One region of the Streptomyces sp. Tu6071 genome, then DNA from elsewhere that is predicted to be linked to it. Evidence: riboswitches for the same ligand, from Rfam matches in the RefSeq annotation. Region 1 holds a riboswitch; each other region holds the start of a gene.
The links. A riboswitch is a leader RNA that binds a small molecule or an ion and turns the genes downstream of it on or off. The one in region 1 is predicted to bind cyclic di-AMP.

Region 1 (12,418 bases):
GGGCGACCTCGCCACGGTCGTCCACGCGACCCTGCCCCTGACCGAGGCAGCAGCGGCACACGCGGAAATGGACACGGGAAACGTATTCGGCCGCCTGGTACTGACACCCGGCAACTGAGCAGCGCCCCCGAGCAATCCAGCGGCGGCGCGACCAATCCAGCGCCCGCCCGACCAATCCAGCGGCGCCCGACCAATCCAGCGCCCGCCCGACCAATTCAGCGCCGGCCCGAACAATCCAGCCCCTCCGGCGTTTGAGGAGCGGGGGCCCGGGGGCGGAGCCCCCGAAGAGGCCACCCCCGCCGGACGGCGACCCACCCCCGCCCCCACCGCGCGCTTCGCTACCGTCTCCCTATGCCCCGCACCCCCCTCCCCGCCGAGGCCCCCACCCCCCACGCCCCCGCCCTCTTCTCGCGGGAGTTCGCCGCCGACCCCTACCCCTCCTACGCCTGGCTGCGCGAGCACGAGCCCGTCGCCTGGACCCGGCTGCCGAGCGGTGTCGAGGCGTGGCTCGTGACGCGGTACGAGGACGCGCGGCGGGCGCTCGCCGAGCCCCGGCTCTCGAAGAACCCCGCGCACCACGCGGAGGGCGCCGGGGCGCGGGGGAAGACCGGTATCCCGGGGGAGCGCAAGGCCGAGCTGATGACGCACCTGCTCAACATCGACCCGCCCGACCACACCCGGCTGCGCCGCCTCGTCTCGAAGGCGTTCACACCGCGCCGCGTCGCGGCCTTCGCGCCGCGCGTCGCCGAGCTGACGGACCACCTCATCGACGGCTTCGCCGCGCGCGGCAGCGCGGACCTCATCCACGAGTTCGCCTTCCCGCTCCCCATCTACGCGATCTGCGACCTCCTCGGCGTCCCGCGCGAGGACCAGGACGACTTCCGCGACTGGGCGGGCATGATGATCCGGCACGGACAGGGCCCGCGCGGGGGCGTGGGCCGCGCCGTCGGCAAGATGCGCGGCTACCTCGCCGAACTCATCCACAGGAAACGCCGCGACCTCGGCGACGACCTCATCTCGGCGCTCATCCAGGCCGCCGACGACGGCGAGCACCTCACCGAGAACGAGGCCGCCGCCATGGCCTTCATCCTTCTCTTCGCGGGTTTCGAGACGACCGTCAACCTGATCGGGAACGGTACGTTCGCGCTCCTCCAGCACCCCGGTCAGCGCGCCTCGCTCCACGACGCCCTGGCGGGCCCCGACCACGGCGACGCCCTCCTCACCACCGGCATCGAGGAACTCCTCCGCTTCGACGGCCCCGTCGAACTCGCCACCTGGCGCTACGCCACCGAGTCCTTCGACCTCGCGGGCCGGCAGATCCGCTCCGGCGACCCCGTCCTCGTCGTCCTCGCCGCCGCCGACCGCGACCCCGCCCGCTTCCCCGGCCCCGCCACGCTCGACCTCGCCCGCCGCGACAACCAGCACCTCGGCTACGGCCACGGCATCCACTACTGCCTCGGCGCCCCGCTCGCCCGCCTGGAGGGGAAGACCGCGCTCGCCCGCCTCTTCACGCGCCTCCCCGACCTCGCGCTCGACGCGGACCCCGGACAACTGCGCTGGCGCGGCGGCCTCATCATGCGCGGCCTACGCACCCTTCCCGTCCGTTTCACACCCTCTGGACAGGGATGTGAGCAGTCGTGAACTGAACGCGCGTCAATAATGTGATGTTCGCGTGATCAGTGCTGCATCGACTTGTGACGAGCGTTCGAATCCCGCTACGTTCACGTCCGGATCATCTGTCCCACCAGCTGACCCCTCAGCTGCTTGCGAAAGGCACCGCATGCTCTCCGGGAACGGTCGCCACCGACGCCCCCGCCAGGCCCCGGCCCTTGTCATCGCGGCAGGGGTCACCGGCTCCGCCATCGCCATCCCCCTCCTCGGCGCGGGGACCGCGAGCGCCGACCAGGGTCCCTGGGACCGCCTCGTGGAGTGCGAGACCGGCGGCGACTGGGCGGCCGACAACGGCAACGACTACTACGGCGGCCTCCAGCTCTCCGACGAGGAGTGGGAGGCCAACGGCGGTCTCGACCTCGCGCCCCGTGCCGACATGGCGACGCCCGCCCAGCAGATACAGGTGGGTCAGCGCATCCTCGCGACCCAGGGCCCCTCCGCCTGGCCCGGCTGCGCCCTGAGCGCCGGGCTCACCGCCGAGGACGGCTCGACGGCCTCGACGCCCGCACCGCAGGACACGCCGAGCGCCACGGAGACGGGCAAGGCGCAGACGGACAAGCAGGACAAGAAGGAGAAGAAGGGCAAGGAGGCGGACGCTTCCTCCTCGTCCTCGGCGAGCGCCGACCCCTCCGCCTCGAAGACGCCCGACGCCGACGCCTCCGGCGAGGCCCCCTCCGCCGACGCCTCCGCGAGCCCCTCCGGCAAGGACAAGGACGGCGCCACGGGCAAGGACGGCGCCGCGGGGCAGAGCCGCGGCAAGCACGCGAAGCCCGACTCCTCCGCCTCGTCCTCCGAGACCGCGGACGCCACCGGCTCCGCCTCGCCCTCCGAGTCGACCACCGTCCCCGGCGGCGACCCCTCCGGCGAGACGTCCGCCACGTCGGGCGACGACCGCGACTCCGGTGCCGACCGCTCCGCCCCCGGCGGGCGTCACGCGGCCACGGACACGGAGGGTCAGAAGGGTGCGGACGGGGCGGACAAGACGGACGCGTACAAGGTGCGCGAAGGGGACAATCTCTGGAGCATCGCCGAGGCGCACGAGCTCGCCGACGGCTGGACCGGGCTCTACGAGCAGAACAAGAAGATCATCGGGACTGACCCGGACCTCATTCTTCCTGGCCAGAGCCTGGATCTTGGTGCGGATTCAGGGCGATAACCGGACAAGCGGTTGACCGTGTCTGTCCGTTATTGTCCGGTAGGGGTCGAGTGAGACATGAGTCTCAACCGCCCTGATCGTCTTTGAAGTTCCGCTGATTTGTTGCTTAACGTCGTGCTCGCTTCCCCACCGGGAGGCCCCGACGGTCGTCACGCCGAATCCTGCCGGCGCCCGTTTCGGGACAGTCGTCGCGTCACGCGCCGAAGGCAGGAGCGGGGGAACCAAGGTTTGCGTCCCAGCCGGCGCCCGGGAGACCGGGCGCCGGTCCGGGGCTAGGGGTGAAGCCGGGCGGCAGCCGCCGTCCGGCCGGGCAACTCACAGGCCCGAACCCGACAGCTCACCTCGTAGGCGTCGGTGAGGAGACCCTCCATGCTGTTTTCCGGCAAGGCCAAGCACCGTCGCCGTCGTACCACCCGAATCGTCGCGTTCGCCGGTGTCACCGGTGCCGCGATCGCCGTCCCGCTGATGGCGACCGGCAGCGCCTCCGCCGCCTCGACCTCCACCTGGGACGCTGTCGCCCAGTGCGAGTCCGGCGGCAACTGGTCCATCAACACGGGCAACGGCTACTACGGTGGCCTCCAGTTCAGCCAGTCCTCCTGGGCCGCCGCCGGCGGCACCCAGTACGCCTCGCGCGCCGACCTGGCCACCAAGGACCAGCAGATCGCCACCGCCGAGCGCCTCCTCGACATGCAGGGCCCGGGTGCCTGGTCCTGCGCCGGCGCCGGCAACCTCAGCAACGACGGCGTCGACCCGGGCGTCAACCCCAGCGGTGGCGGTCAGCAGTCGCAGCCGCAGGAGCGTTCCTCCAGCGACCAGAGCGCCTCGCGCAGCCAGGAGCGCCAGGCCCCGCAGCAGCAGCACACCACCCCGAAGTCGACCACCGGCACGGTCAAGACCGACACCGGCATCACCGTCCCGAAGGGCGACGGCGAATACAAGGTCGTCAAGGGCGACAGCCTCAGCGAGATCGCCCAGAAGCACCACGTCTCCGGCGGCTGGAACAAGCTCTTCGAGCTGAACAAGGACATCGTCAAGGACGCCGACCTCATCTACCCGGGCCAGCAGCTCCACCTCAGCTGACCCCACCGGGGACCCTCGTCCCCCACGCAGGACCGCCCCGCCCCGTCGCGTTCTCCCCCGTACGCGACGGGGCGGGGCTTTTCCGCGCCCCCCGTTCCACCCGTACGCGGCAGGACGGACTTTCCGCACCGCACCGCGCCGCCCCCGCACCGCACCGCGCCGCCCCCGCACCGCACCGCGCCGCCCCGCCGCGCCCCATTCCGCCCCCGCCCCGGCAGGCCGCCCCCGCTCCGTTCCGCCCCGCGCCGGGCCCCCGCCCCCGCGGCCCGCCCACGCCCCGTATCCCCTCACCCGCGCGCACCCCCGCTCACCAGCGCGGCTCACCTGTCACCCCCTCGGCTCAGATGCCCCGATCGGCCCCGTTCCGCCCACCCGATTCGCCCCATTCACCGGCTCTGTCCCACGGATTGCGGCCGAGTCCCGGGCGTAGGCCGGTACCGGCCCCCGGGCCGGTTAGGCTCATGCAGCGGAAGACCCCGCAAGGGCCCCCGCAGACCTGCTCCACATCCCAGAAGGAGATGCTCGTGCCGTCCATCGACGTCGTCGTAGCCCGGGAAATCCTGGACTCCCGAGGCAACCCCACGGTCGAGGTCGAGGTCGGCCTCGACGACGGCAGCACCGGCCGTGCTGCCGTGCCCTCCGGTGCGTCCACCGGTGCCTTCGAAGCCATCGAGCTGCGTGACGGTGACGCCAACCGTTACCAGGGCAAGGGCGTCGAGAAGGCCGTCCTCGCCGTCATCGAGCAGATCGGCCCGGAGCTCGTCGGCTACGACGCGACCGAGCAGCGCCTGATCGACCAGGCGATGTCCGACCTCGACGCCACGCCCGACAAGTCCTCGCTCGGCGCCAACGCCATCCTCGGCGTCTCGCTCGCCGTCGCGCACGCCGCCTCCGAGGCGAGCGACCTCCCGCTCTTCCGCTACCTCGGCGGCCCCAACGCGCACCTGCTCCCGGTGCCGATGATGAACATCCTCAACGGCGGTTCGCACGCGGACTCCAACGTGGACATCCAGGAGTTCATGATCGCGCCGATCGGCGCCGAGTCGTTCTCCGAGGCCGTCCGCTGGGGCGCCGAGGTCTACCACACGCTGAAGAAGGTGCTGAAGGAGCGCGGCCTGTCCACCGGGCTCGGCGACGAGGGCGGCTTCGCGCCGAACCTCGACTCCAACCGCGCCGCGCTCGACCTCATCGTCGAGGCGATCAAGGAGGCCGGTTATGTGCCGGGCCGCGATGTCGCGCTCGCGCTCGACTGCGCCGCCTCCGAGTTCTACAAGGACGGCAAGTACCGCTTCGAGGGCCAGGACCGCACGGCCGCCGAGATGACCTCGTACTACGAGGAGCTGGTCGGCGCCTACCCGCTCGTCTCCATCGAGGACCCGCTCTTCGAGGACGACTGGGAGGGCTGGGCGACCGTCACCGAGCGCCTCGGCGACAAGGTCCAGCTCGTCGGCGACGACCTCTTCGTCACCAACCCCGAGCGCCTCCAGCGCGGCATCGACGAGAAGTCCGCGAACGCCCTCCTCGTCAAGGTCAACCAGATCGGCTCGCTCACCGAGACGCTGGACGCCGTCGAGCTGGCCCAGCGCAACGGCTTCAAGTGCATGATGTCCCACCGCTCCGGCGAGACCGAGGACGTCACGATCGCCGACCTCGCCGTCGCCACCAACTGCGGCCAGATCAAGAGCGGCGCCCCGGCCCGCTCCGAGCGCGTCGCCAAGTACAACCAGCTGCTCCGCATCGAGGAGATCCTCGACGACGCGGCGGTGTACGCGGGCCGCTCGGCCTTCCCGCGCTTCAAGGGCTGACCCGCCCCCGGCCCGTACGCGCCGAGGCACCCCGCCGCGTACGCGGTGCTGAGCCTCCGCACGCCCCCGCACCCGGTCCCGTACCGTGTGCGGGGGCGTACGCGTGTGTGCCGTACGCCTGTGCGCACGGCGCGCGAGACCCGCACGAGGGGGGAGATCCGTCATGGCACGGAAGAACGACGGCGAGCGCTTCTCGACCGCGACCCGTCTGCGCGTCCTCGGCGAGCAGACGGCGGCCCGCGTCTACCGCTCCCAGTCCCGCCGCCAGGCCCACCGTTCCCGCCTCACCGGGCGCGCCGCGATCCTCGTCCTCGTGCTGTGCGCGCTGATCGTCGCCCTCGCGTACCCGATGCGGCAGTACATCGCCCAGCGCGACGAGATCGCCGAGCTGCAGCGCGAGCTGAGCACCCACCAGGACGACGTGGAGCGGCTGCGCGACGAGAAGGCCCGCTGGCAGGACCCCGCCTTCGCCCGCCAGCGCATCCGCGAGCGCCTGCACTACGTCCTCCCCGGCGAGACCGGCTACACCGCCCTCGTCCCGGGCGCCGCGAGCGCGGGCCCCGAGCCGGAGGACGCGGCGGCCACCCGCCCCTGGTACACCAACGTCCTCGGCGGCATCGACGAGGCCGACCGCGCGGCGGCCCTGCGCTGAACCGGGCGGCGGCCCTGGGCTGAGCCGGGTGGGGGGCGGGCTCCGCGCCCGTACGGGGATACTGGAAGCCCGTACCCGCGTACGTACGCACGCGGCCGTACGCACCCGACCCCGCGCCCCCGATCGAGAGCCCCGCATGCACACGCCCCCGCCGACCACCGCGCCCACCGAGCCCACCGAGGCCGATGTCGAGGTCTTCAGGCTCCAGCTCGGCCGGCCGCCGCGCGGACTGCGCTCGATCGCGCACCGCTGCCCCTGCGGGGAGCCCGACGTCGTCGAGACCGCCCCGCGCCTGCCCGACGGCACCCCCTTCCCGACGCTCTACTACCTGACGTGCCCGCGCGCCGCCTCGGCGATCGGCACGCTGGAGGCGAACGGCGTCATGAAGGAGATGACCGAGCGCCTGGCCCGTGACCCGGAACTCGCCGCCGCCTACCGCGCCGCGCACGAGGACTACATCGAGCGCCGCGACGCGATCGAGGAGCTGACCGGCTTCCCGAGCGCGGGCGGGATGCCGGATCGGGTCAAGTGCCTGCACGTCCTCGTCGCGCACTCGCTCGCGGCGGGCCCCGGCGTCAACCCGCTCGGGGACGAGGCGCTCGCGATGCTGCCGGAGTGGTGGCGGAAGAAGCCGTGCTCGGACCTGGGCAAGGCGACCGACGATTCCGTGGAGGACACGAAGTGACCCGCGTGGCAGCCGTGGACTGCGGCACCAACTCGATCCGCCTGCTCATCGCGGACGTGGACCCGGCGACGGGTTCGCTCACGGACCTCGACCGCCGCATGGAGATCGTCCGCCTCGGCCAGGGCGTGGACCGCACGGGCCGCCTGGCCCCCGAGGCGCTGGAGCGCACCTTCGCGGCCTGCCGCCAGTACGCCGGGGCGATCGCGGCGCACGAGGTCCCGGCCGGGAACATCCGCTTCGTCGCGACCTCGGCCTCCCGGGACGCCTCGAACCGCGAGGACTTCGTGCACGGGGTACGGGACATCCTCGGCGTCGAGCCCGAGGTGATCACGGGCGCCGAGGAGGCCCGCCTCTCCTTCACGGGCGCGACCCGCGAACTGGGTGAGGACACGTACCTGGTCGTGGACATCGGCGGCGGCTCGACGGAGTTCGTCCTCGGCACCACGTCCCCCCGCGCCTCGCGCTCGGTCGACATCGGCTGCGTCCGCATGACGGAGCGCCACCTGACGACGGACGACGGCACCCTCCTGGACCCGCCCCCGGCGGACCGGGTGGCGGCGATCGAGAAGGACGTGGAAGCGGCCCTGGACGAGGCGGAGTCGGAGGTCCCCCTCACGGAGGCGTCGACGCTGGTCGGCCTGGCGGGCACGGTGACGACGCTGGCGGGAACGGCCCTGGACCTCCCGGCCTACGACTCGTCCGCCATCCACCACAGCACCCTGACCCGCTCCGAGGTGGACACCCTGACCACCCGCCTCCTCACCAGCACCCACGCCACCCGCGCCGCGATCCCGGTCATGCACCCCGGCCGCGTCGACGTGATCACCTCGGGCGCCCTGATCCTCCGCGCGATCATGCGGCGGACGGGGGCGCAGCAGCTGGTCGTGAGCGAACACGACATTTTGGACGGAATCGCTTGGAGCGTGACGGGGGAGTAGGGGGCTTCCGCCGGGGGAAGCCATCGCGCGTGCGCAGCGACGGCGATCAGTACAACGAGTTCAGTGGCGAGGGGCACGGGCCCGTCTTCCAGTTCCGCAACTGGTACGGCGACTACCGGCCCCTCGTCGTTTCTCCGAGGCCCACCGAGGACGCGCGAGCCGTGGCGGCCCGTCAGATGCGGCAGGCTCGCGCTCGACGCAGGTTTCTGTGGCTGACGGTCTGCAGGGTTGCGATGTTCTCCCTTCTTCCCCTCGGTCTTCTCGTCCTCTTCGTGCTTCCGCTGATGGACGGCCTCTCGGGTGGACTCCTCAGGATGCCGCCGCCCGACGATGCCGTCCCGCTGCGGCTTGCCGCCTACGTCGTGGGCTGGATGCTCCTCGCGCTGCCCGTCACCGCCGCACGAACTCGCGCGCGTCACGAAGCGGAGCATGGAACGACACTGCCCTGGCGCCAAGCACTCACCCGCGCCGAAAGGCGTGACTGACTCAACCGGCGCCCCTCACCACCGCAAGCACCTCCGCCATCCCCACCGTCGCCGCGCCCTCGGCGAGTACGGCCCGTGCCTCCCGCGCCGGCGCGCGATCGGCGTCCTCCTCGCAGGCAGGGCACTCCTCGGCGTCCGCGGGTTCGTCGTGCTGTTGCACGCGCGGAGCGTATGCGAACCGTTCCCTCACCACCGCCGCGCCGCCTTCTCCGGCAGGAAGTACTCCCGCACCCGGTGCTCGGCCCACAGCCGGGCCACCTCGGTGGGCTCGGCGGCGGAGGCGTAGCCGGGGCAGACGCGGCAGCCCTCGCCGTGCGGGGGCGGTACGTCGTCGGGGTGGTCGTCCACGAGGTGCGCGGCGAGCGCGAGTTGAGCCCGTACGGCCCCGTCCCCGACCCGCGCCTCCCGCAGCACCCCCGCGTACAGCAGCAGGCACGACGTACACCCCCACATGAACGGCGGCGGCACGAGCGTCACCGCACGACCTCCGCCCACACGGCCTTCCCGAACGGCGTGTCGTACGCGCCCCACCGGCCGGGACACAACGCGTCGAGCAGGAAGAGCCCGCGTCCGCGCTGCCGTTCCTCGGACTCGGCCCGCCGGCGCGGACGGCGCCGGACCGGATCGCGGACCTCGACCCGCGTACCGGCCTCGCCGGCCCGCACGGTCACGGCGAAGAAGTCCCCGGGCTCGGTCCCGTACCGGATCGCGTTGGTCACGAGCTCGGAGGTCACGAGTACCACGTCGTCCAAGTGCGTGTCGGTGGCGCCCGGATCGAGCAATTGGGCCTCCCTGCGCACGTGTTCCCGGGCGAGGCGCGCCGCCTGCGGTTCGCCGGGCAGTACGAGGAGTTCCGAGGCGTCCTCTACGAGACGCCGAGCCGTGTCCATACGGGACCCTCTCAACGGGAAGTGCCGTGCGCGACAAGCGACATGGAGTGTCGACGCGCGCACAGGCGGTGGCAATCACACGCTGCCCGGCGCATGAGGCACCGTGCAAGACTTCACGGCGGTGTCTCCCCGCAAGAGTGTCGAACGGATGTTTCCGGCTGCGCGCTGAGCGGCTTTCCGCTTTCATCGTGAAGGACGAACGGTCCGCATACTGAGGGCATGGACAGGGGGACGCATGGCGGAGGGCATGACGGGATCGACGGTCCCGCGTCGTCAACTGGGCAGGAACCTCAAGGCGCTTCGCAACAAGGCGCACCTGACGGTCCGTGCGGCGGCGGTCGAGCTGGAGTGGTCCGAGGCGAAGATGTGGCGCATCGAGACGGGCCAGACCCCGCTGCGCAGCCTCGACGTACAGGCGATGTGCTTCGTGTACGGGGCTCCGCCGGACCTGACCAAGGCGCTGATGGAACTCGCGAAGGAGACGAAGGCGCGAGGGTGGTGGCAGGCGTACGGGGACGTTGTCCCGGAGGGATTCGACATCTTCGTCGGCCTTGAGGAGGCCGCCGAGAGCCTGTGTGCGTACGAAAACGACCTGGTCCCAGGGTTGTTGCAGACGGAAGCGTACGCGCGCGAGATTTTCCGTACTCACGTGCACGGCATCGAGGAGGCGGAGCTTGAACGCCGCGTTCGCCTCCGTGCGCAGCGTCAGGAGTTGCTGACGCGCGCATTTGACCCCCCTCAGCTGAGCGTCGTCGTGAACGAGGGAGTGCTTCGTCGTCCGGTAGGTGGTCCGAAGGCGATGGCCCACCAACTTGCGCACCTTGTGTTTGCCGCGCAAATGCCGAACGTTTCCCTGCGCGTTCTGCCCTTCTCGGCAGGGATGAGCGTCGGAGTGGTGACCGGACCGTTCAACATCCTTCGCTTCCCGACGAACGGAGAGGGAGCGGCCAAGGAACCCCCTACCGTCTACGTGGACGGGTACACCGGAGGTCTGTACCTGGACAAGGAAAAAGAGGTGCAGCGGTACGACCGCGCATTCGCCGATATCTGGAACGCGGCGCTGGACGACTCCTCGTCACGGCGCCTGATCTCGGAAGTGGCAGGGAGCTATGAACGTTCATGAGGCCGCGTGGTTCAAGTCGAGCCACAGCAACGGAACCCAGGCGTGTGTCGAGGTCGCGTACCTCAGCGACGCGGTGGCCATGCGCGACAGCAAGGAAGCGGCCGGCCCCGTCCTGAACAGCACGTACGAGGGCTGGCACGTCTTCGTCGGCAGCGTGGCCGAGGGCCGGATGTAGCGCGGCTCGCCCGTCGCGCAGCGAATGCGCCCCCGCAGGCCCCCTCGCGGGGGGCGTGCGGGGGCGCGACCATGTTTCTGGCCGGACCGGCTCTCGTGCCGCATCGCACAGATAAGGAACACCCGTGATTCGTGACGCCTCCCGTCTTCCCGTGACGTGGTGGAAGTCCTCGGCGAGCGGCACGCAGTCCGACTGCGTCGAGTGCGGAAGGCTCGGCGCGCGGGCCGTGGCCGTACGGGACAGCAAGCGACCCTCGGGCCCGGCCCTCGTCGTGAGCCCCGCCGCGCTCACCGCCTTCGCCACGGCGGCCGGCGCCGGAACGCTCGGCGCCTGACCCGGTCCGAGAGCCTCCCGTCCGCCCCGCACCGGGGGTGGCCGGGAGGCTCTTTCGTGTGCCCGCGAGAGCGGGCCGTCCGCCCCTGGCCGACGGGCGCGGCCCAGGCCGGCGGTGTCCACGCGTTCGTCCTCGTCGTGGACGTCCCGCACGGTGCGCGGCGCGTCGAGGGGCGTGGTGCGTTCCCCTGTACGCGAGGAGGCCGCCCGTCACCCCTCGCGCCCGCGGGTGCCCCTGAGGTGAGTGAGTGCTCACCCACCTCGCGGGACACGTTCCGGGCCCCCACGCGACCGCGTTCTCGCGGGGTGCAGGACGCGAGCGGCGGGACCGTGCTTCGGGCGGCACTTGGAGGTGGTGGACCAGTCGTCCGTGGCCGTCGTCCGTAGCCGCACGCCGTCGAAGGACTTCTCCCGACCGCTGTGCCGCGTGGACAGCCTCTCGATGCGGCCCGCCCGCCAGAGCCCTGCCCGGCCCGGCCCACGGTCGACCGGCGTGGTCCGTTCCTCTCTACGTGAGGAGGCCGCCCGTCGTCCTTGCGCCCGCAGGTGTCCTCCCAGGTGGGTGAGCGCTCACTCACCTCGGAGGGCACCTGCGGGCCCGCGCCCCACGCGACCGTGTTCTGTTGTCAGGGCCGTAGGCGCTCGCTGCCGGGGTGCCGTCGTAACGTGGGGCCGGACGGGCGGAGCGTCGGCGCTCCTGCCCCGCCGTGGGCCGTGCGGGCGTCCGCGCGGCCGGGACGCCTGCGGATGAGGACTACCCCACCGGGAACGTCACCCCCGTCAGCTTCTCCGACACCGTCCACAGTCGTTCCTGGACTGCCTCGTCGTGGGAGGCGGGGCTGGACGCGACCCGCTTCGGGGTGCCGCGGAGTTCGCCCATGCCGCCGGGGCCGTAGTAGTCGCCGCCGTTCGCTGCCGGGTCGGTGGCGGCGCGCAGGGTGGGCAGGGCGCCCATCTCGGGCTTCTGGGTGAGCAGGGGGGCGAGCCAGGTGACCGGGAGGCGGAGCGGGGCGGGGGTGTTGCGGATGAGTTCGGTGTTGGAGACGCCGGGGTGGGCGGCCGTCGCCACCGTCGTGCCCTGCCGCGCGAGCCGGCGCTGGAGCGCGTACGTGAACATCAGGTTGGCGAGCTTGGACTGGCCGTAGGCGCCCGTGCGGCTGTACGCACGCTCCCATTGCAGGTCGTCGAAGTGGATGGCGGCCCGGATGCGGTGGCCGGTGCTGCTGACCGTCACGACGCGGGAGCCGGGGACGGGGAGCAGCCGGTCGAGGAGCAGGCCGGTGAGGGCGAAGTGCCCGAGGTGATTGGTGCCGAACTGGAGTTCGAAACCGTCGGCTGTCGTCCGCTTCGGCGTGTACATCACGCCCGCGTTGTTGATCAGGAGGTCGATGCGGGGGTGGGCCTCGCGCAGCTCGGCCGCGGCGG
Region 2 (12,418 bases), 2.8 Mb from region 1:
CCTTCGCGTTCTCGTCACGGCATCGGCTGTACTGCGGCTGTACTGACGCGGACCATTGTGGACCGCCGCGCCGACAGTCCCGACCTCGACCCGTCCGCAGACGCCCTCGCGGGCCCACGGAGCCGGAGCAAGGGGGTACTTCCGGCGGAAGCGCCGCTCTCCACCCCGCGAGGGACGGCTCCCCCGCGGGAGGGACGCGTCGCGACCGCTCCGGCGTGTCCTCCCCCGCGGGTCGTACGTGCGGCAGCGCGGCGGGCACCGTCCGCCGTCCCGTACGGGACGCTCTCCTCCGTACGTACCGGAGCGGCGCGCGGGTACGTACCCGACCGGCGCGCGGAGCGGGTGCGAACCACCCCGTGCGCCTCTGCGCCGATCCGCGGGGAAGAAGTCCGGAGGCGGGAACTTCCCCGCTTGTCGGTGCGGTTGCATAGAGTGACAGCGCGACGAGACAACAGCGATCCGACTCAACAGCTGTACGACGAGCACGCCCGGCGCCTCGCGGCGGCCACGAGCGGTTCGGCGACACGAAGGGATGTACATGCCCATGGGTGACACGGCCACCGAGCGGGCCGGCTCCGGCGGTCTGACCGCGACGGAGCACCGGCTCGCCAACGGACTGCGCGTGGTCCTCTCCGAGGACCACCTGACCCCGGTGGCGGCCGTCTGCCTCTGGTACGACGTCGGCTCGCGCCACGAGGTCGCGGGGCGCACCGGCCTCGCCCACCTCTTCGAGCACCTGATGTTCCAGGGCTCGGCGCAGGTCAAGGGGAACGGGCACTTCGAGCTGGTCCAGGGCGCCGGCGGCTCCCTCAACGGCACGACGAGCTTCGAGCGCACCAACTACTTCGAGACCATGCCGTCGAACCAGCTGGAGCTGGCGCTGTGGCTGGAGGCCGACCGCATGGGCTCCCTGCTCACCGCGCTCGACCTGGAGTCCCTGGACAACCAGCGCGCGGTGGTCAAGAACGAGCGCCGCCAGCGGTACGACAACGTGCCCTACGGCACCGCCTTCGAGAAGCTCACCGCCCTCGCCTACCCCGAGGGCCACCCGTACCACCACACCCCCATCGGCTCCATGGCGGACCTCGACGCGGCGACCCTGGAGGACGCCCGCGCCTTCTTCCGCACGTACTACGCGCCGAACAACGCGGTCCTCTCCGTCGTCGGCGACATCGACCCGGAGCAGACCCTCGCCTGGGTCGAGAAGTACTTCGGCTCGATCCCGGGCCACGACGGCAAGCAGCCGCCGCGCGACGGCTCGCTGCCCGACGTGATGGGCGGGCAGTTGCGCGAGACGGTGCGTGAGGACGTGCCCTCGCGCGCCCTCATGGCGGCCTACCGGCTTCCCGAGGACGGGACCCGCGCCGGGGACGCCGCCGATGTCGCGCTCACCATCCTCGGCGGCGGCGAGTCCTCGCGGCTCTTCAACCGCCTGGTGCGCCGCGACCGTTCGGCCGTCGCCGCCGGTTTCGGGCTGCTGCGGCTGGCGGGCGCCCCCTCGCTCGGCTGGCTCGACGTCAAGACGAGCGCGGGTGTCGAGATCCCCGCGATCGAGGCGGCCGTGGACGAGGAGCTGGCCCGCTTCGCCGAGGAGGGCCCGACGGCCGAGGAGATGGAGCGCGCCCAGGCCCAGCTGGAGCGCGAGTGGCTCGACCAGCTCGACACCGTCGCCGGCCGCGCCGACCAGCTCTGCCGGTACGCCGTGCTCTTCGGAGACCCGCAGCTCGCCTTCACCGCCGTGGACCGCCTCCTCACGATCACCGCCGACGAGGTGCGCGAGATCGCCGCCGCCCGGCTCCGCCCGGACAACCGCGCGGTCCTCGTCTACGAGCCCACCGCGCCTGAGCAGACCCCCGCCGCCGAGGAAGCGGCCACCGACCAGGACGAGGAGGCGGCGCAGCAGTGAGCGAAGCCGTGCAGAGCACCATGGAGTTCCACCCGCGCCCCCAGCCGGGCCCCGCCAAGCCCTGGGCCTTCCCCGCCCCGGAGCGCTCCACCCTGTCCAATGGCCTGACCCTCCTGCGCTGCGAGCGCCCAGGTCAGCAGCTCGTCGCTGTGGAGGTGCTGCTCGACGTTCCGCTCGACGCCGAGCCGAAGGGCCTCGACGGCCTCGCCACGATCCTCGCGCGCGCCTTCACCGAGGGCACCGACAAGCACTCCGCCGAGGAGTACGCCGCCGAACTGGAGCGCTGCGGCGCGACGCTCGACGCGCACGCGGACCACGCGGGGCTCCGCCTCTCCCTCGAAGTGCCGGTCTCGCGCCTCCCCAAGGGACTCGACCTGCTCGCCGAGGCCCTGCGCGCCCCCGCCTTCGCCGAGTCCGAGATCGAGCGACTGGTACGGAACAGGCTCGACGAGATCCCGCACGAGGCCGCCAACCCGGCGCGCCGCGCGGCCAAGGAGCTGTTCAAGCAGCTCTTCCCGGCCGGCAGCCGCATCTCCCGCCCCCGGCAGGGCACGGCGGAGACCGTCGAGGCGATCGACGCGAAGGCCGTACGGGAGCTGTACGAGCGGTACGTACATCCGGCCACGGCCACTGTGGTCGTCGTCGGCGACTTCGCGGGCGCCGATCTCGACGCCCTGCTCGCCGAGAGCCTCGGCACGTGGACGGGCTCGGCCCCCGCCTCGCCCGCCATGAGCCCGATCACCTCGGACGACACCGGGCGCGTCTTCATCGTCGACCGGCCGGGCTCGGTGCAGACGCAGCTCCTCATCGGCCGTACGGGCCCGGACCGGCACGACCCGGTGTGGGCGGCGCAGGTGCTCGGCACCTACTGCCTGGGCGGGACGCTGACCTCGCGTCTCGACCGGGTGCTGCGCGAGGAGAAGGGCTACACCTACGGCGTGCGGGCCTTCGGCCAGGTGCTGCGGTCCGGGAGCCCGGCGGAGGGCACGGGGCTCGCCCCGGGCGCCGCGCTCCTCGCGATCAGCGGCTCGGTCGACACCGAGTCCACCGGGCCCGCGCTGGCGGACCTGTGGAAGGTGCTGCGCGACCTCGCGGCGGGCGGGCTCACGGACGTGGAGCGCGAGACGGCCGAGCAGAACCTCGTGGGCGTCGCCCCGCTCAAGTACGAGACGGCCGCCGCCGTCGCGGGGACGCTCGCCGACCAGGTCGAGCAGCAGCTTCCCGACGACTTCCAGGCCGCCTTCTACCGCCGCCTCGCCGAGACGGGCACGGTGGAGGCCACGGCCGCCGTCGTGAACGCCTTCCCGGCGGACCGCCTCGTGACGGTCCTCGTGGGGGACGCGGCGCAGATCGCCGATCCGGTGCGGGAGTTGGGGATCGGGGAAGTGACGGTGGTGCAGGGCTGAGGTCGTGGGGACGGGTGCGGCCGGGACGGTGGCCGCACCCGTCCGGTCGGGTTCGGTCCGGGTGAACGTGACCGGGCGGCCTGGTCGGCCTGGCTGGGCTTGTTGGCCTGCCCGCGACCGTCCGGCTCGGTCCGCTCGTCCGCTGCTACCGGCGGGCTCGGCCGGAGCGGGGATCGGGGGCGCGTCTTCACGGTGAGCCCGCCAAGGACTGCGTCAGGGCGTTGGGATCATCGCGGGGGCAACGCTGTGCGGTGCTGAACGGACAGCCGCGGTGAGGTGGTTGGGCCCGTTGGCCACAGTCCGGCGGCCTCCCTCGCCGTCGTCACCGTGCCGGGGGCTCTTGCGAGGGGCTGTGCGTCGATGTCCGGAGGACGGGACCCCCAGGCGCGCGCACGCGGTCCCCGGCGCACCCGCCCGCCCTCCCGCCGGGACCGACTGTTTCCCTCCCGCTCGCTGTCTCGCCGTCAGCCGAGCGCCCGGCAGGCGTGGTCGGTAGAGCGCGGATGTCCGTGACGGTTCGTCGGCCCTCGTGCTCGCCGTGGGCACTGACACAATTGCCCCCGTCACTCGCCCCCGCCACCCGTCCCCCGTCAACCGACCCCCCACCAGCCCCGAAGGCTCACGTCCCCGACGTGCCCCGCCCGTCGTCGTGCTCCCCCACGCAGCCGACAAGTCGCGGACATCGGGCAAGGCTCTCGTACCGGCGGCGGCTGTGCGTCTTTGTCCGGACACGGGGGTACCCAGGGGTCGGAGGCGGACCCGTGATCGTCCCGACGGGGTCGTCATCGTGTCCGTATTGGGTGCATGACGGCCTGTCTGGGGTGTGGCATGAGCAACAAAGGTGCGGTTCCGTTTGTTGCGGAAGTGTTGTCCCGCTTAGCGTCACTCCGGCTGTTCGTCAGGTATGCGCCGCGCCCGCGGCAGCGGACGGCCTTCGCCGAGTTCCGGGGCTCGTACCCGGGAGCCGGGGACCCATGTGTCCCATGGGGTGAATCGGATGCCGTCCGCCGGTGTCCGTAGGAGACCTTCCTGCTCCGAACCCGTCAGCTAACCCGGTAGGCGAGAGGGAAGGAAAGGAACAGCCGCTTCATGGCGTTCACGCGCCCCACGGGCAGGCACCGCCGCCCTGCCGTCCGAGCGTCCCGCACCGGTGCGAAGGTGGCCGGGATCGCCGCGCTCACGACCGGTTCCGTCGTCGGCACCCTCGCCGCGCCCGCGCAGGCCGCGCAGCATGAGGGCCCCGACACCGGCCTCACCCGCGTCATCGGCTTCGACAGCGTCGCCCAGGAGATCGCCACGCAGGCGTCCCTCGTGCACTCCGCCGCCGAGCAGGACGCCGCCGAGGCGGAGGCCGCGGCCCGGGCGAGCAAGGAGGCCGCGAAGGCGAAGCGCGAGGCCGAGCGGAAGAAGGAGGCGAAGGAGCGGGCCGCGCGGGCCGCCGAGCGCAAGCGCCTCAACACCTTCGTCCTGCCGATCCCCGGCTCGTACGTCTCCACCGGCTACCACGCCAGCAGCTCGCTGTGGTCGTCAGGCAGCCACACCGGCATCGACTTCCACGCGGCGAGCGGCACGAGCGTCCACGCGGTCGGGGCCGGGACGGTCGTGAAGGTCGACTGGGGCGGCGCGTACGGGAACGAGGTCGTGCTCCGTATGCACGACGGGACGTACACGCAGTACGGGCACCTGACCGCCGCCACCGTCGCGGTCGGGCAGGCCGTGACCGCGGGTCAGCAGATCGCGATCTCGGGCGCCACGGGCAACGTCACGGGTCCCCACCTGCACTTCGAGGCCCGCACGAGCCCCGAGTACGGCTCCGACATGGACCCGCTCGCCTACCTGCGCGGCCACGGCATCGACATCTGAGCCCTGGCCCGGCACGGGACCCGGTGCCGCCCCCGCACGGGAATCCCGCAGCGGTCTCGTCCGGCCCCCCGCACGGACCCCGCACCAGCCCCGCGTCCCCCGCGCGACGCCCCCGAAAGCCCCCGCCCCCCGGGGGCTTTCGGCATTCCGGCTACGGCCCCCGAGATCCCCCCGGCCCCGCACACCCCCGCCCTTTCCGCCCCGAACCGCCCGTAAACAGCGCACCGGAGCCCGGGGAAATCCGGGGAATGCGCCCTGCCGTGAGGAATTCTTCGCTGTTCTCATAGGGTCACTGCTCTAATGGAGTCACCTCGCGGACGTCCAGACAGCGTTTCGCGGTGATTAATGCGGAGGTCGGGTCATGAGCATTCCCGCGCACTCGGTATGCACGGCGATCAGGGACGATATCGTCTCGGGCGTGTACGAGCGGGGGAGCCGGCTCACGGAGGAATTGCTCGCGCGGAGATACGGGGTGTCGCGGGTGCCGGTGCGGGAGGCGCTGCGCACGCTGGAGGCGGAGGGCTTCGTGGTGACGCGCCGGCACGCGGGGGCGCAGGTCGCGGAGCCGGGGGCGCAGGAGGCCGTGGACGTCCTGGAGACCAGGCTGCTGCTGGAGCCGCTGTGCGCGGCGCGCGCCGCGCAGCGCAGGACCGAGGCGCACCTCAAGGTGCTGCGCGGTCTCGTCCGGCTCGGGCAGGAGCGGGCGCGGCGGGGGCAGGAGGAGGACCTGCGCTCGCTGGGCGGCTGGTTCCACGAAACCCTTGTCCAGGCCAGCGCGAGCGAGACGCTGACCTCGCTCCTGACCCTGCTGCGGCACAAGATCGCGTGGATGTACGTGGTCGAATCGCCCGCCCGCCCGCAGGAGTCCTGGGCCGAGCACGGCGCGATCGTCGACGCGGTGGCGCGCGGCGACGCGGAGCGGGCCCGCGCGCTCACCGCGCAGCACGCCGACCGCGCGCGCCGCGCCCACCGCCTGCGCGGCCCCGGCCCCCGCCCCCCGCGCCGCCCGCCGGGGCGCGACCCCGAGGAGGCCCCCGCCTGGTGAGGTCGCGCGCCCGCCCGGTGACCGCGCGAGCGGGTGTGACCGTGCGCGTCGGCCCGGTGGTGAGGACTTCGCAACATCCCGTAAACAATCCCGGCCTCCCGCATTAACACGGGGGCCGTATACAAAGGGATACGACATCGCGAGACCGTCACCTCGCCACCTTCGCCGTCCCGGCGAGCGGGCATTCCCTGCCCGTAATGGGGTGTGTCTTCGGTGGGCTTTATCGCTGTGCCCGCCCCGGAAATGCGCGAGGACCCGGACGCGTGGAGAACAATTCCGCGCGCCCGGACCCCCGCGTATTCCCTAAACGGTTTCCGGGAGTTCCTGGAGCCCCTCGGCCACGAGTTTGGCGAGCCGGTCCAGGGCCTCTTCCGCCCCCTCTCCCTCCGCGCTCAGCGTGATCTCCTCGCCCCCCTGCACGCCGAGGCCGAGCACCGCGAGCATGGAGCGGGCGTTGACCGCTTCGCCTTCGCTCTTGGCGACGGTCACGGGGAGTCCGGTGGCGGTCGATGCCCGCACGAAGAGGGAGGCGGGACGGGCGTGGAGGCCCTCCGGCCAGCCGACGGTGACGCGACGCTCAGCCATGGTGCAGCCCTTCGGGTCCGGGGCCCGCGCGCGTGCGGGCCCGGTGCGGATACGCGGTTGTGCAGCTTCCGGTGGTGCGGATCGGTGCGGCTTCCAGTGGTGCGGTCGGTGCGGTCTTCCGGTGGTGCGGATCGGTGCGGGGTCGCGGTACGGGCCTTCCCGTTCCGGGACGCGTTCTCCCCTCGTGGTGGCACGGCGCGCCGCGCGGCGCAAGGGGGCGGGGGCCGTACGAGGGGTGTGCGCGGGCACCAGGGGGACACCCCCGCGCCGCGCCCCGGCCCCGGGCCCCCACGCCCCGGCCCCCTGCGTCGCGCCCCCCTGCGCCGCGCCTCGCCCCCCTGCGCCGCGCAGCGCCCACCGGCCGAAAGCCCCCGCCGTCCGCCCCCTTCCGATCCCGTCGCCGCGCCCCCGCACGGCACCCCCGCGCCTCGCACACACGGTCGTACGCTGACCCCATGGAGACCCCGGCCGACCCGCCCCGCCCAGAGGAGCCCAGCTCAGCAGTGCCCGTTCCGGGAGGCGACCGCCCCCAGGACCGGCACCCCTCGGCGCAGGCGCCCGACGCCGGCTATCCCGCGCACTGGGAGGCCGATGTCGTACTGCGCGACGGCGGCACCGCGCGGATCAGGCCCATCACCGCCGACGACGCCGAACGGCTCGTCAGCTTCTACGAGCAGGTCTCCGACGAGTCGAAGTACTACCGCTTCTTCGCCCCCTACCCGAAGCTCTCCGCGAAGGACGTGCACCGCTTCACGCACCACGACTTCGTGGACCGGGTCGGGCTCGCCGCGACCATCGGCGGCGAGTTCATCGCGACGGTCCGCTTCGATCGCGTCGACGCGACGGGCCGTCCCGCGTCCGCGCCCGCCGACGAGGCCGAGGTGGCCTTCCTCGTGCAGGACGCGTACCAGGGACGCGGCGTCGCCTCGGCGCTCCTCGAACACATCGCGGCCGTCGCGCGCGAGCGCGGCATCCGCCGCTTCGGCGCCGAGGTGCTGCCCCACAACACCAAGATGATCAAGGTCTTCACGGACGCGGGCTACCAGCAGAAGCGCAGCTTCGAGGACGGCGTCGTCCACCTGACCTTCGGCCTGGAACCCACCGAGCGCTCGCTCGCGGTGCAGTACGCGCGCGAGCAGCGCGCCGAGTCCCGCTCGGTGCAGCGCCTCCTCGCCCCCGCCTCGGTCGCGGTCGTCGGCGCCAAACGCGCGGGCGGCGGCGTGGGCCGCAGCATCCTGCGCAACCTCCTCGCCGCCGGCTACACGGGCCGCCTCTCCGCCGTCAACAGCAGCTTCCCCGAGGACCAGGGCACGCTCGACGGTGTCCCCGCCTTCCGCACCGTCAAGGAGATCGGCGAGGACGTCGATCTCGCCGTGGTCGTCGTCCCCGCCGAGCGCGTGCCCGAGGCCGTCGCCGAGTGCGGCGAGTACGGGGTGCGCGGCCTCGTCGTCATCAGCGCCGGGTACGGCGAGAGCGTGACGGCGGGCCGGGCGCGGCAGCGACGCCTCGTGCGGCAGGCGCGCAGCTACGGCATGCGGCTCGTCGGCCCCAACGCCTTCGGCCTCGTCAACACCGATCCCGCCGTCCGCCTCAACGCCTCGCTCGCGCCCGAACTCGCCCCGCGCGGCCGGGTCGGACTCTTCACGCAGTCGGGCGCGATCGGTATCGCGCTCCTGTCGGAGCTCCACCAGCGCGGCACGGGGCTCTCGACCTTCGTCTCGGCGGGCAACCGCGCCGACGTCTCGGGCAATGACGTCCTCCAGTACTGGTACGACGACCCCGACACCGACGTGGCCCTGATGTACCTGGAGTCGATCGGCAACCCCCGCAAGTTCACCCGCCTCGCGCGCCGCGCCGCCGCGACCAAGCCGCTCGTCGTCGTCCAGGGCGCCCGGCACAGCGCGGCGACGCCGCCCTCGCACGCCGTCGCCGAGACCCGCCTCCCGCACGCGACCGTCTCCGCGCTCCTCGCTCAGGCCGGGGTGATCCGGGTCGAGACCGTCACCGACCTCGTCGACACCGGGGTCCTGCTCGCCGGCCAGCCGCTGCCCGAGGGGCCGCGCGTCGCGATCCTCGGCAACTCCGAGTCGCTCGGCCTGCTCACGTACGACGCGTGCCTGACCGAGGGCCTGCGCCCGCGCACCCCGCTCGACCTCACGACGTCCGCGAGCCCCGAGGACTTCCGGCGTGCCCTGGAACAGGCGCTCGCCGACCCGGACAGCGACGCCGTCGTCGTCACCGCGATCCCGTGGGTCGGCGAGGGCGCGCTCGACTGGCCCGAGGGCGAGGTGCTCGGCGCGGCGCTGCGCGAGGCGGTCGCCGCCTCGGAGTCGCGCAAGCCGGTCCTCGTCGTCCACGTCGAACTCGGCGGCCTCGCCCACGCACTCTCGGCGGCGACCGCGACCCTCCCGGCGAGCGCGGGCCCGCACACCCCGGGCGGCGCGGTCCGCGCGGACGTGCGCGAGACGGGGGTCGTACGGGACGAGGGCGAGGCGCGCGCGGCCGTACGGGAGCCGGGCGCGGCGGCGCGGGTCACCGGCGGCCCCGCTCCCGTACGGGAGCCCGAGGACCCCGCGGCCGAGGGCCGCCCCGCCACCCCGCGCATCCCCGCCTACCCCGCCCCCGAGCGCGCCGTCCGCGCCCTCGCCCGCGCCGTGCGGCACGCGCAGTGGCGTACGGACACCGAGCACCCCGGGCGCGTCCCCGAGTTCGACGACATCGACGAGCACGGCGCGGCCGAGCGCGTCGCCGCGCTGCTCGACGCCCTCCCGGCTGGCGCGCGCGGCACGACCCCCGGCCCGGAGGCCACCGAGGACCTGCTGCGCCGCTACGGAATCCCCGTCCTGCGCGCCCTGCCCGCGCCCGACGCCGACACGGCGGCGCGCGCCGCCGCCGAACTGGGCTACCCCGTCGCGCTCAAGATCTCGGCCCCGCACCTGCGGCACCGTCCCGACCTCGGCGGCGTCCGGCTCGACCTCGCGGACGAGAGCGACCTGCGCCGCGCGTACGCGGACCTCACCGCGCTCCTCGGCTCGCCCGCCGAACTGCGGCCCGTCGTGCAGTCGATGGCGCCGCGCGGCGTGGACACGGTGGTACGGGCCGTCATCGACCCGGCGGCGGGCGCGGTGCTCTCCTTCGGGCTCGCCGGGGCGCCCTCCGAACTCCTCGGCGACACGGCGCACCGCCTCGTCCCCGTCACCGACAGGGACGCGGCCGACCAGGTCCGCTCGCTGCGCAGCGCCCCGCTCCTCTTCGGCTGGCGCGGCGCGGCCCCCGTCGACACGGACGCCCTCCAGGAGCTGATCCAGCGCGTGTCCCGTCTCGTCGACGATCACCCGGAGATCGTCGCGGTCTCCCTCGAACCGGTCGTCGTGGCCCCCCGCACGGTCCGCGTCCTGGGCGCCTCCCTCCGCCTGGCCCACCCCCCGGCGGTGGGCGGCGAGGGACCGCGCAGGATGCCGATGTACTGAGGGGGCCGACCGGTCGCGGCAGACGGGGAGCCGACGCGGGTACGGGTACGTCCCGACCCCCGCCCGGCCACCGGGTCGACCCCGCCCGGCCACCGGGTTCGCGCACGCCAGGCGCCCCGCGGCTCCGCCCCGCCCCGCCCGTACCCCCGCCCCGCCCCAGGACGAACCCCCACGGAGTGACCGGGCAGGCCCCCCGCCCCCGTAGGATGGGCGCATGGCGAAGACCGGTACGACGACCCAGGGGCTGCGCGCGGCGATCGAGCGCAGCGGCTACTACCCGGCCCTCGTGGCCGAGGCCGTGGAGGCCGCGGTCGGCGGGGACCCCGTGGTGTCGTACCTGGTGCACCAGGAGACGACGTTCGACGCGAACGAGGTCCGCAGGCACGTCACCGTGCTGGTCCTCACCGAGCACCGCTTCATCGTGAGCCACACCGACGAGCAGGCCGCCGACGACACCTCGCCGACCCCGTACGCCACGACGTCCACGGAGTCCGTGCGCATCGAGCGGATCTCCTCCGTCGTGACGAGCCGCGTCGTCGCCAACCCCGAGTCGTACACGCCCGGCACCCTGCCCCGCGAGGTCGTCCTCACGATCGGCTGGGGCGCCGTCTCCCGCATCGACCTGGAGCCCGCCGCCTGCGGCGACCCGAACTGCGACGCCGACCACGGCTACACCGGCAGCTCCACCGCCGACGACCTGAGCCTGCGCGTGAGCGAGGCGGGAGACGGCCCCGAGACGGTCCGCCAGGCGCTCTCCTTCGCGCAGGCCCTCTCGGAGGCCACGGCGGCGCTCGGCGAGGGTCCCTCCGGGACCCGTCGCTGATGAGCGGCGCCCACCACACGGACTGGGACGCCTACGAGGCGCGGCACGCCCCCGACGCCTACGCCCCGCTCCCGCTCTCCTCGGCGCTCGTGCCCGAGTACGGGAGCGGCAGCCTCGCCGACCTCCTCCCCACCCTCGCCGCCGGTCTCGGCGTCCCCGGCTTCGCCCCGGTCATCGGCGAGCTGGCCCCGGCCGACCGCGCCTGCGTCTTCCTCGTCGACGGCCTCGGCTGGGAGCAGCTCCGCGCGCACCCCGACGAGGCGCCCTTCCTGCACAGCCTGCTCGGCACTTCGCGCGGCGGCACGGGCCGCCCGCTCACCTCCGGCTTCCCCGCGACGACGGCCGCCTCGCTCGCCTCGACCGGCACCGGCACGGTGCCGGGGCAGCACGGCCTGCTCGGCTACGCGGTGCGCAACCCGGCGACGGGCGCGCTCATGAACCAGCTCCGCTGGCAGCCCTGGACCGATCCCACCGCCTGGCAGCCGCACCCCACCGTCTTCCGCGCCGCCGACGCGGCCGGCGTGCACACCGCGCAGGTCTCGGCCCCGCACTTCCGCGAGACACCGCTCACCGAGGTCGCCCTCTCCGGCGGCACCTTCCACGGCCGCTTCACCGGCGAGGAGCGCATGGACCGCGCCGCCGAGGAACTGGCCGGGGGCGACCGGTCGCTCGTCTACACGTACTACAGCGAACTCGACGGCGCGGGGCACAAGTACGGCACGGGTTCCGACACCTGGCGCGGCCAGCTCATGCAGGTCGACCGGCTCGTGCAGCGCCTCGCCGGGCAACTCCCGCCGCGCACCGCGCTGTACGTCACGGCGGACCACGGCATGGTCGACGTCCCCGAGGACCCCGAGAGCCGCGTCGACTACGACGAGGACTGGGAGCTCGGCGCGGGCGTCGCCCTGCTGGGCGGCGAGGGCCGCGCGCGGCACGTGTACGCGCACCCGGGGGCGGCCTCCGACGTGCTCGCCGTGTGGCGCGAGGTCCTGGGGGACCGTTTCTGGGTCGCGAGCCGCGAAGAGGCCCTGGCCGCCGGGTGGTTCGGGCCGCCGGAGCTGTGCGAGGAACGGGTGCGCGCGCGCATCGGCGACGTGGTCGCGGCGCCGCAGGGGCTCTCCGCGATCGTCGCGAGCGAGACCGAGCCGCGCGAGACGGCGCTCGTCGGGATGCACGGCTCGCTCACGGCGGCGGAGCAGTACGTGCCGCTCATCGAGATCCGCACCTGAGCCCGGGGCGGCCCCCGCCCGCCGCTCACCGCCGCAGGTCCCCGCCCGCCGCTCACGCGGACCGCCCGCGGGTCCCCGCCCCCGTCCCCGC
Region 3 (3,618 bases), 2.3 Mb from region 1:
CGGAGCGCGGACTGGGAGGCTCGCCCATGGGCGGACGCTCACACCTTTCGCTGGGAACCCCGCGAGAGGGCTCGCGGAGGGTCACGATTCGCGGATCGAAAAGGACCGGTCACGCAAGAGTAAAGGAAGAGCAAAGCGAAGGGGAAGGGGCGGCCGTCGGCGGAAAGCCGGGGCGGGGTCGCGACGGGTCGTGTCACACCGGCTTCACCCAGCGCCGCCACCGCTCCTCCCGCACGTACCCCGCCGCGCCCCACGCGCCGTGCGCGCGCGTGTTCTCCTCCAGGACCATCGCGTCCACGCGGCGACCGCCGAGCGCGGCGAAACGGTCCTCCATCGCGGTGAGGAGCGCCGTCGCGATGCCCTGGCGGCGGTACGCGGGGTGGACGGCGAGGCGGTAGGCGGAGCAGCGCCAGCCGTCGAAGCCCGCGATCACCGTGCCGACGAGCGTGCCGTCACGCTCGGCGAGGAGCAGCGCCTCGGGATCGCGGTCGAGGAGGCGGCCGACGCCCGCGGTGTCGTCGCTGATGCTCGTCCCCTCGGCCGCCTCGCGCCAGAAGGCGAGGACGGGCGCGACATCGGCGGGCTCGGCGTGGCGTATGCGCAGGTCGTCAGGTGTGCTCATGGGAGCAGCCAAGCAGGCGGCACGCGTCGCGGGCACCCGGTTTTCGCGAGGCGGGACGGCGCGCCGCGTACCCCGGAATCCGCTCGGCCGTAGCAGGCTTCACCGCTTCGGGCGACAGTGGCGCACAGTCCTCGGAGGGCGCCCCTCGCTGGTGGCAGGCTGTCGCGAACCACCGACCCGGTGCGCCGTTCGGGCGCCCGGTGGAAAGGGGCAGGTCGTCATGGCCGATCATCAGGAAGCCTCCGCCACGCTGCCGAGCGACGCCGCCTCGGTCCGCGAGGCGCGCGCCTTCGTCTGCGCGCTCCTCGCGGAATGGGGACTGCCCGCGCGGGCGGACATGGCCGACGCGGTGCGCCTGATCGTCTCCGAACTCGTCACCAACGCCGTCCTGCACACGGACGGGCGGTCCCCCTTCTTCACTGTCACCGTCTCGCTCGACCGGGACGAACTCCTGCGCGTCGGGGTCACCGACTCCCATCCCCGGCCGCCGCGCCGCCTCCCGGCCGCCGTCCAGCAGGACAACGGGCGCGGTCTCGCGATCATCCGCTTCCTCACGGCGGAGAACGGCGGCAGGCTGTCCGTGGTGCCGACGCCCCAGGGCGGCAAGACCGTCCTGGTCGCCCTGCCCTGGCGACCGGCGCGCGCGGGCGTCGTGCCGGAGGACTGAGCCCCATCCACGAGCCCGCGCTCACGAGCCGCGCTCACGAGTCCGGGCCCGCGACCCCCGCGCTCACGAGCCCGAGCCCACGAACGCCGTGCTCACGAGCCCGAGCCCACGACACACGCACGGTCCCGCGCGCGCCCGACGCCTACCGCACGCGTCCGTACGAGACCCGCTTCGACCAGATCTTTTCGAGCTTGACCACGTCTCCCGTCTTCGGGGCGTGCCAGATCTTGTTCTTCCCGGCGTAGATGCCGACGTGGTAGATGCTGCCGCCGGAGCGGAAGAACACCAGGTCGCCCTTGGTGCGCTTGCCCGCCGACACGTGCCGGGTCCGGTTGTACTGCGCCTGGGCGGTGCGGGGCAGGGACTTGCCCGCCTTCTTGAACGAATAGAGCGTCAGGCCCGAGCAGTCGAAGCGATGCGGACCCTTCGCGCCCCAGCGGTAGGGGGCGCCCTTCTTGGACGCCGCGACCTTGAGGGCCTTCGTGGAGATCCGGACGGCGGCCGAGGCCTCCCCGGAGGCGCCGGGGACGAGGACGGTGCCGCCCACGGCGGCGAGGGTGAGGACCGACACCGCGCCGGTCCGGGAGAGCAGGACGGGAACTCGATTGCGCACCAGCATGCGTAACCCTTCGTCAACCGCCTGTGAAGGGTGACCTGTCGGGTTCGGACTGGCGAAGATGCCCGGCCGCTCACGCGGCTTCACCCCAAGGACCGGCGCCCGTTACCGGGCCCGACCCGCCGTGCTCGGGTCCTCCACTCCCGCCGATCCACTCCGTGTCGACCTGGCGTCCGGGCGGCGGCGGGACTCGGCGTCCGCCCGGACCGCCCCGCCGCTGCGGCGGGGGCTTGTCGTCGGGAGCGATCTTGACGCACGACAGCGCCGGATTCCGAATGAAAACCGGCTTATGTGAGGTTAGTCACCCGTATGGCGATCGGGTGGCGAAAGGGGGTCGGACGGGACTCCAGTCGCGAGGGGCGAGCCCTCGACCAGCGCAAACGCTGTGCGGGCGCGGCGGAACGCGGACCGCGAGGGCAACCGCGGGCGACGTGACGCCGACTCAGGCGTACGTCATTGGGGGGTCCTCCGTTCGGCCGCCGCGCGTCGCGCAGCGGACACGAAGGGTCGCGGAGCGCATGCATGTGAAGGGTTAAGAAGGGTCATGCGCCGTCCCGCGCGGACTTCACGCCCCGCGCGCGCACCGCGAACGGCCCGCGCTGACGCGCCTTCCCCGCGCCCCCGCGGGCTCTTTCAGCGCCCCCGCCCGCCCTCTTCCCCGCTCTCGCCGCCCGCCCCGGCCTCCTCGGGCGGCGGCACGGCGACCCGTCCCGCCCGGCGTTCCCCGTCCAGGACGCGCAAGGCCCGCTCCAGCGTGGCCCGGTGCAGCGCGGTCTCGCCGCGCGCGTGCATCAGCGCCAGCGCGTCCCGCAGTCGCGTCACCTCGGCGACGAGCGCCTGGGCGGCGCGCAGGGCCGCGTACGTGTCGTCACCGCGCGCGGGGTTGACCCGGCCCAGCAGCTCGGCGGTGGCGAGGTAGTGGTCGACGAGTTCACCCTCGGCACGGGTCAGCGCGGACAGTGGCGGGAGTTCGGGCGGCACCACGCGCTCACCTGGGCCCGGAGTGCGGCGCGCGGCGGTCCGCGAGGGCGTCGACGATCCCGTACGTCACCGCTTCCTCCGCCGTCAGGACGAGGTCGCGCTCCATGTCGCCGCGCACCTCCTCCTCCGTCCGCCCCGTGCCGGCGGCCAGCAGCCGCTCCGTCGTCCGCCGCTCGCGCGCCAACTCCTCGGCCCACACGGCCAGATCGCTCGGCTGCCCCCGCATCCCCTCGGGCAGCTCCGGCTGCCGCAGCACGATCCGCGCCCCGGGCAGCGCCGCGCGCTTGCCGGGCGCCCCGCCGGCGAGCAGGACCGCGCCCACGGAGACGGCCTGCCCGAGGCAGTACGTCGCGACGTCGCACGACAGGTGCCGCATCGTGTCGTACACGGCGGTCAGCGCGGTGAACTCGCCGCCGGGGCAGTTGAGGTAGAGGGAGATGTCCTGATCGGGGTCCGCGTATTCGAGGTGCATGAGCTGTACCGCCAGGTCCGCCGCCGCCGTGTCGTCCAGCGGGGTGCCGAGGAACACGATCCGACCTTCCAGGAGTCGTGAGTACGGGTCAAGAGTGCGTGTGCCGTAGCTGGTGCGCTCGGTGAACTCGGGGAGCACGTGACGAGCGAGAGGGGACCGGTCGGTGGGCTGCAAGGCGGGGCCTCCTGGGACGCGGACGACGCACGGATCGGGCAGACCGTACGATTTGTACGTCCTGTAAATTCTGTACAGAACGTACG

Region 2: linked by a shared signal. The riboswitch ahead of STTU_RS07245 (M23 family metallopeptidase) and the one ahead of STTU_RS19220 (transglycosylase family protein) in region 1 are both predicted to bind cyclic di-AMP.
Region 3: linked by a shared signal. The riboswitch ahead of STTU_RS29530 (C40 family peptidase) and the one ahead of STTU_RS19220 (transglycosylase family protein) in region 1 are both predicted to bind cyclic di-AMP.

The regions. Positions count from the first base shown of each region.
Region 1 covers NZ_CM001165.1:4,601,966-4,614,383, forward strand. Annotated here, with positions in the region: gene STTU_RS19205 (quinone oxidoreductase family protein) at 1-118, shown strand, start outside; gene STTU_RS19210 (cytochrome P450 family protein) at 352-1,641, shown strand; gene STTU_RS35925 (LysM peptidoglycan-binding domain-containing protein) at 1,781-2,827, shown strand; cyclic di-AMP (ydaO/yuaA leader) riboswitch at 3,016-3,193, shown strand; gene STTU_RS19220 (transglycosylase family protein) at 3,197-3,907, shown strand; gene eno (phosphopyruvate hydratase) at 4,426-5,712, shown strand; gene STTU_RS19230 (FtsB family cell division protein) at 5,876-6,364, shown strand; gene STTU_RS19235 (DUF501 domain-containing protein) at 6,501-7,049, shown strand; gene STTU_RS19240 (Ppx/GppA phosphatase family protein) at 7,046-7,987, shown strand; gene STTU_RS19245 (hypothetical protein) at 8,017-8,472, shown strand; gene STTU_RS19250 (hypothetical protein) at 8,474-8,632, opposite strand; gene STTU_RS19255 (hypothetical protein) at 8,659-8,949, opposite strand; gene STTU_RS19260 (ATP-binding protein) at 8,946-9,362, opposite strand; gene STTU_RS19265 (helix-turn-helix domain-containing protein) at 9,598-10,485, shown strand; gene STTU_RS19270 (DUF397 domain-containing protein) at 10,472-10,660, shown strand; gene STTU_RS19275 (DUF397 domain-containing protein) at 10,785-10,994, shown strand; gene STTU_RS19280 (SDR family NAD(P)-dependent oxidoreductase) at 11,748-12,418, opposite strand, start outside.
Region 2 covers NZ_CM001165.1:1,770,261-1,782,678, reverse strand. Annotated here, with positions in the region: gene STTU_RS07255 (M16 family metallopeptidase) at 533-1,906, shown strand; gene STTU_RS07250 (M16 family metallopeptidase) at 1,927-3,312, shown strand; cyclic di-AMP (ydaO/yuaA leader) riboswitch at 4,238-4,389, shown strand; gene STTU_RS07245 (M23 family metallopeptidase) at 4,402-5,175, shown strand; gene STTU_RS07240 (GntR family transcriptional regulator) at 5,537-6,220, shown strand; gene STTU_RS07235 (HPr family phosphocarrier protein) at 6,524-6,805, opposite strand; gene STTU_RS07230 (bifunctional GNAT family N-acetyltransferase/acetate--CoA ligase family protein) at 7,261-10,275, shown strand; gene STTU_RS07225 (DUF5998 family protein) at 10,490-11,098, shown strand; gene STTU_RS07220 (alkaline phosphatase family protein) at 11,098-12,327, shown strand.
Region 3 covers NZ_CM001165.1:6,943,659-6,947,276, forward strand. Annotated here, with positions in the region: gene STTU_RS29520 (GNAT family N-acetyltransferase) at 194-622, opposite strand; gene STTU_RS29525 (ATP-binding protein) at 843-1,289, shown strand; gene STTU_RS29530 (C40 family peptidase) at 1,432-1,908, opposite strand; cyclic di-AMP (ydaO/yuaA leader) riboswitch at 1,912-2,087, opposite strand; gene STTU_RS29535 (hypothetical protein) at 2,539-2,889, opposite strand; gene STTU_RS29540 (ClpP family protease) at 2,894-3,532, opposite strand.